Regions from separate parts of the Planococcus sp. 11815 genome, predicted to be linked through region 1. Evidence: riboswitches for the same ligand, from Rfam matches in the RefSeq annotation. Region 1 holds a riboswitch; the other holds the start of a gene.
The links. A riboswitch is a leader RNA that binds a small molecule or an ion and turns the genes downstream of it on or off. The one in region 1 is predicted to bind lysine.

Region 2: another riboswitch for lysine. It lies ahead of M1Q06_RS07060 (aspartate kinase); the one in region 1 lies ahead of dapA (4-hydroxy-tetrahydrodipicolinate synthase).

Annotation. Positions count from the first base shown of each region.
Region 1 covers NZ_CP096991.1:2,975,126-2,980,480, reverse strand. The annotation lists gene M1Q06_RS14935 (cell wall-binding repeat-containing protein) at 1-921, shown strand, start outside; gene M1Q06_RS14930 (STAS domain-containing protein) at 1,058-1,894, shown strand; gene dapA (4-hydroxy-tetrahydrodipicolinate synthase) at 1,938-2,828, opposite strand; lysine riboswitch at 2,955-3,133, opposite strand; gene M1Q06_RS14920 (SAM-dependent methyltransferase) at 3,284-3,880, shown strand; gene ypfJ (KPN_02809 family neutral zinc metallopeptidase) at 3,940-4,782, shown strand; gene M1Q06_RS14910 (TraB/GumN family protein) at 4,913-5,355, shown strand, end outside.
Region 2 covers NZ_CP096991.1:1,377,645-1,382,999, forward strand. The annotation lists gene M1Q06_RS07045 (electron transfer flavoprotein subunit alpha/FixB family protein) at 1-333, shown strand, start outside; gene trxA (thioredoxin) at 716-1,030, shown strand; gene uvrC (excinuclease ABC subunit UvrC) at 1,084-2,877, shown strand; lysine riboswitch at 2,919-3,092, shown strand; gene M1Q06_RS07060 (aspartate kinase) at 3,196-4,422, shown strand; gene M1Q06_RS07065 (succinate dehydrogenase cytochrome b558 subunit) at 4,804-5,355, shown strand, end outside.

The sequences.
Region 1 (5,355 bases):
GCTACACTTACTGAAGACAACTCCTACCGCATTTTTGGCAGCGACCGCTACCAGACAAGCCTAGAAGTTTCATGGACAGGGTGGGGAGATGGAGAGGCGGAAACGGTTGTCGTTGCAACGGGCGCTGACTTCCCGGATGCTTTGGCTGCAACACCGCTTGCATCTTTTCATTTAGCTCCACTTCTTTTGACGAAAAAAGATTCTTTGCCTGCAGGATTTGCGGATGAGCTGAAGCGCTTGGGCGCGAAAAACGTTATTTTAATCGGCGGTACTGGAGCGGTCTCTGAAGAAGTCAAAAATGAAATCGCGAAGCTCGGCATTGAAGTAGATCGCATCAGCGGTAAAAGCCGTTACGAAACTGCAGTGAAAATTGCTGAAGAACTAGGAATGGACGAATCTTTATTCGTTACGACTGGCGCAACCTTTGCCGATTCTTTGTCAATCTCCCCAGTAGCAGGTTATATTGAAGAACCGATTCTGTTAGTTCCTGCTTCAGGTACTGTTCCAGCGGTAGTTGCGGACTACATTAAAGCGAATCAACCGGCATTACCGTTCATCATCGGCGGCGAAAAAGCAGTTGCTCCTTCAGTGGAAGCATTGTTCGCGGAAGAACCGATGCGCCTTGCAGGTGTCAGCCGTTATGACACAAACAAAGCAATCAATGATTTCATGTATGAAAATGAGTTGTTCGATGAAACAGCTGAAATCTATATCGCGACGGGTACCAATTTCCCGGATGCATTATCAGGAAGCGCACTCGCTTCACTTTATCCAGATCCGCTTGTATTGACTGCCCCAACCCCTACAGCGGCGTCTAAACAACAAATTCAAGATTATTCGACACCGGATACTTTCCACTATATCCTTGGTGGAGAAAAAGCCGTTTCATCTGACACGTTGAAAAAATTGTTCGCAAAATAATATCGGAAAATGCCTGCCATCCGGCGGGCATTTTTTGTCCTGGAAAATCAAAATGCTATTTCTTGTATCAGATTGTGGGTATAATGAATCTGTTGTACCAAGTCAATCAATCAAGCAATAATTGATGGAGGTTCCAATGGAAAAAGAGATGGCTTTATTCGGTAAACGAGTGGAAGAAGATAAATATATGATTGCCCAACTGATCCAAGAAGAGCGGCTGACGGCATTGCCGAAGGATGTTGTGGAAGAAAACCGTAAATTCTCGGAGCTGGTGCTGGAAGAACGTGCCCGTTTCATTGAATTGCTAGGGAAAGCTATGCAAGACAGCTGCAATGAGGCAAAGAATATGGCGGTGATTACGGAGTGGGGCAATGCGACAGGAAATTTCTTTCTTGACCAGGGCATGACACTGGATGCAGCGCTCGCAGAAACCGGCTTATACCGGAAGCATCTGGCAGCCGTGATCAAAAGTGAAGGCCGCCGCTTGAATATTTCCCCGGAAATAACCTACGACGCGGCGGAATTATTGCATGCGTTGTTGGACCATGCAACGTATGCTTACACGCATGCCTATACGGTTTCCTACCAGAACAACTTGGCGACAGCAAGGCAGGAGTTTCTGGAGTTGTCGGCACCCGTAGTCCCGATCAGCGATTCGGTCGCGATTTTGCCGCTTGTCGGCAGCATTGAAATCGACCGTGCGCATTATATTTTGGAGCGCACGCTATTGTCAGCAAGTGAATTAAAGATCAACACATTGATTGTCGATTTATCAGGGGTCATCCGGGTCGATACGATGGTGGCGGAACAAGTCATTAAAATCATCCAGGCGCTCGGGCTGATCGGCGTCGGAGCGATTTTGACGGGGATCCGTCCAGAGGCGGCGCAATCCTTGACGACATTCGGTGTGGATGTGCGGACATTGAACATCGGCGGCAGCTTGAAGCGTGCCTTGGAGAATGTCTATAATTGAAAAAAGGCTTCGCGGACCCTGAAATGGGTCTGCGAAGCCTTTTTTAATTGGTGACCGCGTCCTGTTTAGCGGACGGCAGGAATTGCTGCAAAGTGGCTGTTTCTTCTTCTGTTAAAGCGAGCATCGGCAAGCGTACGCCGCCGACCGGAACACCTAATAGGTTGAGTGCCGCTTTGACCGGGCTCGGGCTCGGTGCTGCGAACAAAGCTTTCATCGTCGGCAGTAATTTGCGGTGAAGCGCGGCGGCTCCAGCTGTATCGCCTGTGCGGAATAATTTAACCATCTCCTGCATTTCGTTGCCGATGATGTGGGAAGCGACCGAGACGATGCCTGTTCCGCCGATAGAAAGCATCGGCAAGGTCAGGCTGTCATCGCCGCTGTAGACGGCAAAGTCGCTGCTTGTACGTTCGATGATTTCAGAAGCGGCATCCAAATCGCCGCTTGCTTCTTTCACGCAGGTGATATTGTCTATAAGCGACAGGCGGACGATGGTATCGACCGATAGATTGACGACACTGCGGCCCGGAATATTATAGAGCATGACCGGAAGCGTCGTCGCGTTTGCAATCGCTTCAAAATGGCGGTACATGCCTTCCTGGGACGGTTTGTTATAGTAAGGAGTGACGAGCATGACGCCATCGACGCCCGCTTGCTCTGCCTGCTGGGTCAAGGCGACCGATGCGCGCGTGTTGTTTGAGCCGGTGCCCGCGATGATTTTCGCGCGCCCGTCTGCTACGGTGACGACATGGACGAACAGCGCCACTTTTTCGTCTGTCGACAAAGTCGGCGATTCGCCGGTCGTCCCGGCGACAACGATGCCGTCCGAACCGTTATTGATTAGATATTCCACGAGATTTGTTGTTGCCTGAAAATCGATTTCACCGTCTGAGTCAAATGGCGTCGCCATTGCAGTGATCACTTGACCGAATTTCATAGAGAACACACCCTTTTCTAAGTTTTTTTCAAAAGTTAGAGGTGGGGGCCGGTCCGGAGTAAACAAAAAGGCAGCAACGGGGGCCCGTTGCTGCCGTTAGAAACAATGTTTACCAATCGTTCCTGTTCGTCAGATAGCCCTCCATATAGTTTCCTATATGACAGTCCGGCACTTCTTCAGTGCAGAACCAGCGCACAGGAATATGAGCATCCTGCCGCTTCGGCAAATCCCCCTTTCGGCAATCGTCCTAAGAGCTCATACTCCTCGGATTGCGTACTGATGGTTTTTGCGCCTCTATCCTCGCTCCGCTAAGGAAGCAAGAAATTATTGAATTAGCTGTAATATAACAGAAAGGAATGGGAATGGCAAGAGAAAAAGAATTTTTTATTTTGCAAAATGTGGGAATAGTAAGCTGCGGCTTTAATTGATCTCACTGGATAAAAGGAGGCAATCAGATGGACGATCATCAAATGGACCGGCAATTGAATATCCAAACCGGTGGCGAGCAGATGGGCTTTAATGCGTCGATGCATGAGCACCGTTTCGAAGTGACGCCCTATGCGTGGCTGGATAGATTGTTCAAGGCACACCCGCTTAAGGGCAGCGGCAGGCTGGTCGATTTTGGCAGCGGCAAAGGGCGCTTGAACTTTTTTGCGCATCATGTATTCGGGACGCCGTCGGCAGGAGTGGAAGTCGATCCATCGCTTCATGAAGCTTCGCTGCGGAATTTACAGCGCTTTAAGGGGAAGGCGGACATCGAATTCATCAACGGCTACGCGCAGGATTATGAAATCCATCCGGAAGATCGCTGGTTTTATTTTTTCAATCCGTTTTCCGATCCGGTGTTCATGACGGTCATAGACAGGATTTTGGCATCAGTAGCCGATCATCCGCGCGAAGTCGAAGTGATTTTATTTTATCCGGCAATCGAGTATACCGATTTCCTCGAACGCCGCACCGCTTTTGAATTGACCGGTGATATTGAGCTTCCAGTTGAAGCGGAAGATCCGCGCGAACGATTTTTGGTCTACCGCTTGCCGAGATGGGATTAAAGTTTCCGGTGAAACGGGTATAGCTTTATAAAAATGGATGCGGAAAGAGGGTTTCGGTTATGAAATGGAAAGGGCGAGCGGGCAGCAGGAATGTAGAAGACAGGAGAGGGCGCAGTGTTGGTGGGCCGGTTCTTGCCGGCGGCGGGATCGGCGGCTTGCTGATTGTCCTGTTGATCACGTTTCTCGGGGGAGACCCTGGAGCGATACTCGGCGATGGCGGAGGAACTTCTAGTTCGGAACCGTATGTGGCAAGTGAGCGGGAAGAAGAACTGGCCGATTTCGTATCGGTCGTCCTCGCAGATACGGAAGAAGTGTGGGCGGAAGTGTTCGCTGAAGAAGGCATGGAATATGTCGAGCCGACTTTGGTGCTGTTTTCCGGAAGCGTCCAGTCAGCATGCGGCATGGCCGGTGCTGCGACGGGGCCATTTTACTGCCCGGCGGATTCCAAGCTGTATATCGATTTGAGCTTTTACGATGAACTCGAGCGCCAGTTCAACGCACCTGGGGATTTTGCGATGGCGTATGTCGTCGCGCATGAAGTGGGGCATCATGTTCAGAACCTGCTTGGCGTCCTCGGGGATGTCCAGCAGGCGCGCAATCAGCTGAGCGAGACGGAATACAATCAATTGCAAGTACGCCTGGAATTGCAGGCGGATTATTTATCGGGCGTCTGGGCGCATCATGCTCAAGGCATGGGCTATCTGGAAGAAGGGGATTTGGAAGAAGCTTTGAACGCTGCCAGTGCGGTCGGTGACGACACGATCCAGAAACGGACGCGCGGCTACGCCGTTCCGGAAAGCTTCACTCACGGCACATCCGAACAGCGCAAGGAATGGTTCTACAAAGGCTTCCGCGCCGGTGATTTGAATGATGGCAATACGTTTAACGCGCCGGAATTATAAGCTTTCGAAAAGATTGATATTTTGCGCTTGGTGATTCATTATAAAGAATAGACAGTCTTTTTCATCGGCAACCGTAAATGAAGAAGAAATCCTATTCTATGAAGGAAGTACATTCATGACACAAGAAATAATGACGGAAGACAATATTACCCGTCTCGAAGTGGACGGCAAACAATTGATTTTGATCGGCACCGCGCATGTGTCCAAACTGAGCGCAGAGCAAGTAAAGGAAGTCGTTGAACGCGAACGGCCGGATTCGGTGTGTATCGAACTTGATGTACAGCGCTATGATTCGGTCATGCAGGATAAGAAATGGAAAGAAACCGATATTTTTAAAATTATCAAGGACAAGAAGGCGAGCCTGTTATTGATGAACTTGGCCATTTCCTCGTTCCAGAACCGTTTGGCTGACCAGTTCGGCATCAAGCCCGGCTCTGAAATGATTCAGGGCATCCGTTCGGCAGAAGAGACCGGGGCAGAGTTGGTCCTTGCCGACCGCAATATCCAAGTGACGTTTTCGCGCATTTGGGGCAATATCGGCTTGATGGGCAAGGTCCAGCTCATTTCGTCCGT
Region 2 (5,355 bases), 1.6 Mb from region 1:
GTCAAGAGTAAAGACGGATTCGAGCCTTTGCAAGAACTGGCTGACCTTCTTGGCGGCGCAGTCGGAGCATCACGCGGCGCATGTGACGCAGATTACTGCGATTATTCCTTGCAGATCGGACAGACAGGGAAAGTCGTTACACCTGATCTCTACATCGCAGCGGGAATTTCCGGAGCGATCCAGCACATGGCAGGGATGTCCAACTCCAAAGTCATCGTTGCGATCAATAAAGACCCAGAAGCGAACATCTTCAAAGTAGCAGACTACGGAATCGTCGGAGACCTATTCGACGTCATCCCGTTGCTTACAGAAGAATTCAAGAAAGTCATGTAATCACAGCAGCCCGCAATGTAGCGGGCTGTTTTTTGTCTGTAACTGGAGATGGAGCGAAAGGGGCCGACTCCTGCGGAAAAAGTGGGTTTGAGAGACTCGGGAATGAGCGTAGCGAATGAGGAGGCTCGATGCCCACTCAATCACGGGCAGTGTATACCGCGACATCCTGTCGCATACACTGCATGACTTGCATCCTGCGAGCCTAAAGCGTGCCCCTGTAGCGGAATCTCTCAGTCTTTAAATACATTGACTACATCAAATCCAGGCAGTTTAACGCCAACAACAGCCGGGTATGGAAGGACTAGGCAAATAAATAGCTAGCGTAAATCACGTCTGCTATAATCGAAATATAGTTTGGTTATCACTTAAGGAGGAATTATACATGGCAATCGTTAAAGGAACAGATCAGAATTTCAAACAGGAAGTTTCAGAAGGTCTCGTATTGGTAGACTTTTGGGCAGCATGGTGCGGGCCTTGTAAAATGATCGCTCCAGTTCTTGAAGAACTTGATGCAGACATGGACGACAAAGTGAAAATCGTGAAATTGGATGTTGATGAAAACCAACAGACAGCTAGCGAATACGGTATCATGTCCATCCCGACACTTCTTTTGATGAAAAACGGCGAAACAGTCGATAAAGTTGTCGGCTTCCGTCCAAAAGAAGCTTTGGCTGAATTGGTTGAAAAACACGCATAATTCCAAAACCGGGTCCCATTCGTGGAACCCGGTTTTTTAAATAGGGTGAGGAAATGAAAAATGAAATGATTCAACATAAATTGGCAGTTTTGCCGGACCAGCCTGGCTGCTATTTGATGAAGGACCGCCAAGGGACAGTCATCTATGTCGGCAAGGCGAAAGTGTTGAAGAACCGTGTGCGTTCCTATTTCACTGGCAGCCACGATACGAAAACACAGCGCCTGGTCAATGAAATCGAGGACTTTGAATACATTGTCACCTCTTCCGACAAAGAAGCATTGATCCTTGAATTGAACTTGATCAAAAAGCATGACCCGAAATACAATATCCGGCTGAAAGACAATAAGACTTATCCGTATTTGAAAATCACGGGCGAACGCCATCCGAAATTGGTCATCACGAGACAGGTCAAAAAAGACAAAGGGAAATATTTTGGCCCTTATCCGAACGCCTATGCAGCAAGCGAGACGAAGAAGCTGCTGGACCGTTTGTATCCGCTCCGCAAATGCCATACGATGCCGGACCGCGTCTGCCTCTATTACCATCTCGGGCAATGCCTCGCGCCTTGCGTCAAACCGGTAGAGAAGGATACGTACCGTGAAATGATCGACGGCATCAGCCGGTTCTTAAACGGCGGCTTCCGCGAAGTGAAGCAGGAGCTGACCGAGAAGATGAGCGAAGCGGCGGAGAACCTGGAGTTCGAACGGGCAAAAGAATACCGCGACCAGATCAGCCACATTGAATCGGTCATGGAAAAACAGAAAATGGCCATGAACGATTTCACCAACCGCGACGTCTTTGCTTACGCTGTCGATAAAGGCTGGATGTGCGTGCAAGTATTTTTCGTGCGCCAAGGAAAGCTGATCGAGCGCGAAGTGTCGATGTTCCCGTTGTACCGCGACCCGGAAGAAGAGTTCTTGACCTTCCTCGGCCAATTCTATGAAAAGCCGGATCATATCAAACCGAATGAAATCCTGTTGCCGGAAGCGGAAGATGAGGAATTCCTGAAAGAATGGCTCGGCGCGAAAGTGCTCGTCCCGCAGCGCGGCAAGAAAAAAGATTTGGTCTTGCTTGCGCGCAAGAATGCGGAAATTGCCATCAAGGAGAAATTCCAGCTGCTCGAGCGCCAGGAAGAACGCACGGTCGGTGCCTGCAACGAATTGGGCGAAGCGATGAACATCCACACGCCGCTGCGCATCGAAGCATTCGATAACTCCCATATCCAAGGGGCGGATGCCGTGTCTGCGATGGTCGTCTTCATCGACGGGAAACCGTCAAAAAAAGATTACCGGAAATACAAAACCCGCTCCGCGCAGAAGCCCGATGATTATGCGGCTATGCGTGAAGTGGTCCGCAGGCGCTACAGCCGCGTGCTGAAGGACGGCTTGCCGCTGCCCGACTTGATCATTATCGATGGGGGCAAAGGCCAAATCGAATCGGCGCGCGAAATCGTTGAAGACGAACTCGGGCTCGATATCCCGATTGCAGGACTTGCAAAGGACGCCAAGCACCAAACGTCCCAGTTGTTGTATGGCAATCCAGTTGAAATGGTGGAACTCAAACGCACAAGTGAAGCGTTTTATTTATTGCAACGCATTCAAGACGAAGTCCACCGCTTTGTCATCACGTTCCACCGCCAATTGCGCGGCAAGAATTCGATTCAATCCGCTTTGGACGGTTTGCAAGGCGTCGGCCCGAAACGCAAGCAGCAATTGCTCAAGCATTTCGGCTCCGTCCGGAAAATCAAGGAAGCGAACGCCGGCGAGATCCAGCAGGCCGGTATTCCTGAGAAGCTGGCCGTGGAAATCGAACGGCATTTCAAAGAACAGCCGTTGCAACAGGAATAACTTCGTGGTATTGTAATAACACAATTGAATCACTTGTAAAAAGTGATGATAGAGGAGCGGACGTCAATAGTAAGCATCCCGAGATTTGCAGAATCTGTGAAGGATGCCAAAAGGGACGCCCGCCGAAGTTTACGCGCACTGCTTGCGTGTATGCTGGTCCTGCATTTAAGAGATGCAGGGCTGTCAGAGTTTGACTCTGGAGGGCTATCTCACATGGACGTTTGAAATCGTACATGAGAAGAGAGGTAGCTTGCCAGGCAATCGGCGAGTTGCCTCTTTTTTGTTGAGGGCCACTTATCTTAAGTGGGAGTGAAGAGAATGACAACAATCGTAATGAAATTCGGCGGGACGTCCGTGGCGTCTCCGGAGAAAATCGTGGGCGTAGCAAGACGCGCCATCCAGGAAAAACAACAAGGCAAGCGCGTCGTCATCGTCGTCTCGGCGATGGGCAAAACGACAGACACGTTGCTTGGACTTGCGGGAGAGATTTCCGCAGAGCCGCCAAAGCGTGAAATGGACATGCTGCTTGCGACCGGTGAACAAGTGACCATTTCGCTGTTGGCGATGGCGTTCAAAAAACTCGGGCATGATGCCTTGAGTTTCACAGGCTGGCAGGCGGGCATCGAAACGGAATCCGTCCCACGCAATGCGCGCATCGAAACGATCCATACACAGCGTTTGGAAGAGGCCCTCGACCTCGGACTGTTCTGCGTGGTCGCAGGGTTCCAGGGCGTCGACAAGAACGGCAATATCACGACGCTTGGCCGCGGCGGGTCCGATACGACCGCTGTCGCACTGGCGGCTGCGCTCGGTGCTGAAAAATGTGAGATCTACACGGATGTTGACGGAGTTTACACTTCCGATCCACGTTATGTCACAGGCGCCCGCAAACTTGAACAGATTTCATACGACGAAATGCTCGAATTGGCCAATCTCGGGGCGGGAGTCCTTCATCCGCGAGCCGTGGAATTCGCCAAGAACAATCAAGTGCCCCTCTCTGTAAGGGCCAGCTACTCGGATGAACCGGGGACTATCATTCAAGAGGTGATCACTGTGGAAAAAAATCTAATCGTGCGCGGCGTGGCATTCGAAAAAGACATCGCCCGCATCACTGTCAGTTATACGAAGCCATTCAACGGGTCGCTTTCCAATATCTTCACGAGTCTTGCGGATCACTTGATCGATGTCGATATCATCGTGCAAAGCATCATTGAGGAGTTTCCGCCGTCTGTTTCTTTTTCAATCAAAGAAGACAGCCTGGCAGAAGCCCAGCGCGTCTTGTCGGAAGCGCAAGAAAAAATTGGCTATAACTCCATCGATATCGAAACCGGCTTGGCAAAAGTATCGATTGTCGGCTCCGGCATGGTGTCGAATCCCGGCGTCGCGGCAAAAATGTTCGATATTCTCCGCGCGCAGGATGTGCCGGTGAAAATGGTCAGCACTTCCGAAATCAAAGTCTCTGTCGTCGTGCCGGCTAGTGAAATGGAACGTTCAGCAAATGCGCTCCACGATGCATACGGACTGACGCCAGCGTCTGTCAGATAAGCCAAAAGCCCAGCCTAGCTGGGCTTTTTTGAATTACCGAAAGTTTGTGCAAAAATTCACAATTTGTTCAAATTTGAAATCTTGCCTGCACGGTCCTATATGAGCTTATAAAACCTCGAAACAGATGCCTGTATCTCGCCTGTTTCGAAATGAAAATATAGCTTTTCATGAATTCTTTCCTATTTAATATCCGCAAAAACCTTCGCAGACCCTAGACTGGATGCGCTTAAAAAGGTTTCCTTGCCTTGACGCTCCTAGAGGGGGGGAGTACAATAAATATGTCATATTCTTGTACATGATGCTTACAGCAACGTGAATATGTTTTCCTGATATAGGAAAGCTTTACGCTGCCAACTAATGTTTTTGAGGGGGGTAAAATTTTTGGATAACAATCGTGAATTTTTAATGCGCAGGCTGCACTCTTTACTCGGGGTCATTCCAATCGGATTGTTCTTGACGCAGCATTTGATCGTCAACCATTTCGCTACGCAAGGCGTGGAAGCGTTTAACCAAGCTGCCCACTTCATGGCAAATCTTCCATTCGTCATCTTCCTGGAGATTTTCGTCATCTACTTGCCGCTCATGTATCATGCTTTCTACGGATTATACATAGCGTTCACAGCGAAAAACAACCCGGGGCATTACAGCTACATGCGCAACATTTTATTCGTTGCCCAGCGTTACACCGGGATTTTCCTTGTGGTCTTTATCGCATGGCACGTGTTTGAGACAAGATTCCAAGTTGCGATTGGTGCAGCAGAGGCAGATTTCAACATGATGGAAAACATCCTGTCAAATCCGTTCATGTTCGCCTTCTACGTAGTAGGTGTCCTGTCCGCGACGTTCCACTTGGCGAACGGATTGTGGTCTTTCTTTGTAACGTGGGGAATCACGGTTTCAGAGAAAGCACAGCGCTACTCAACTTACTTCACA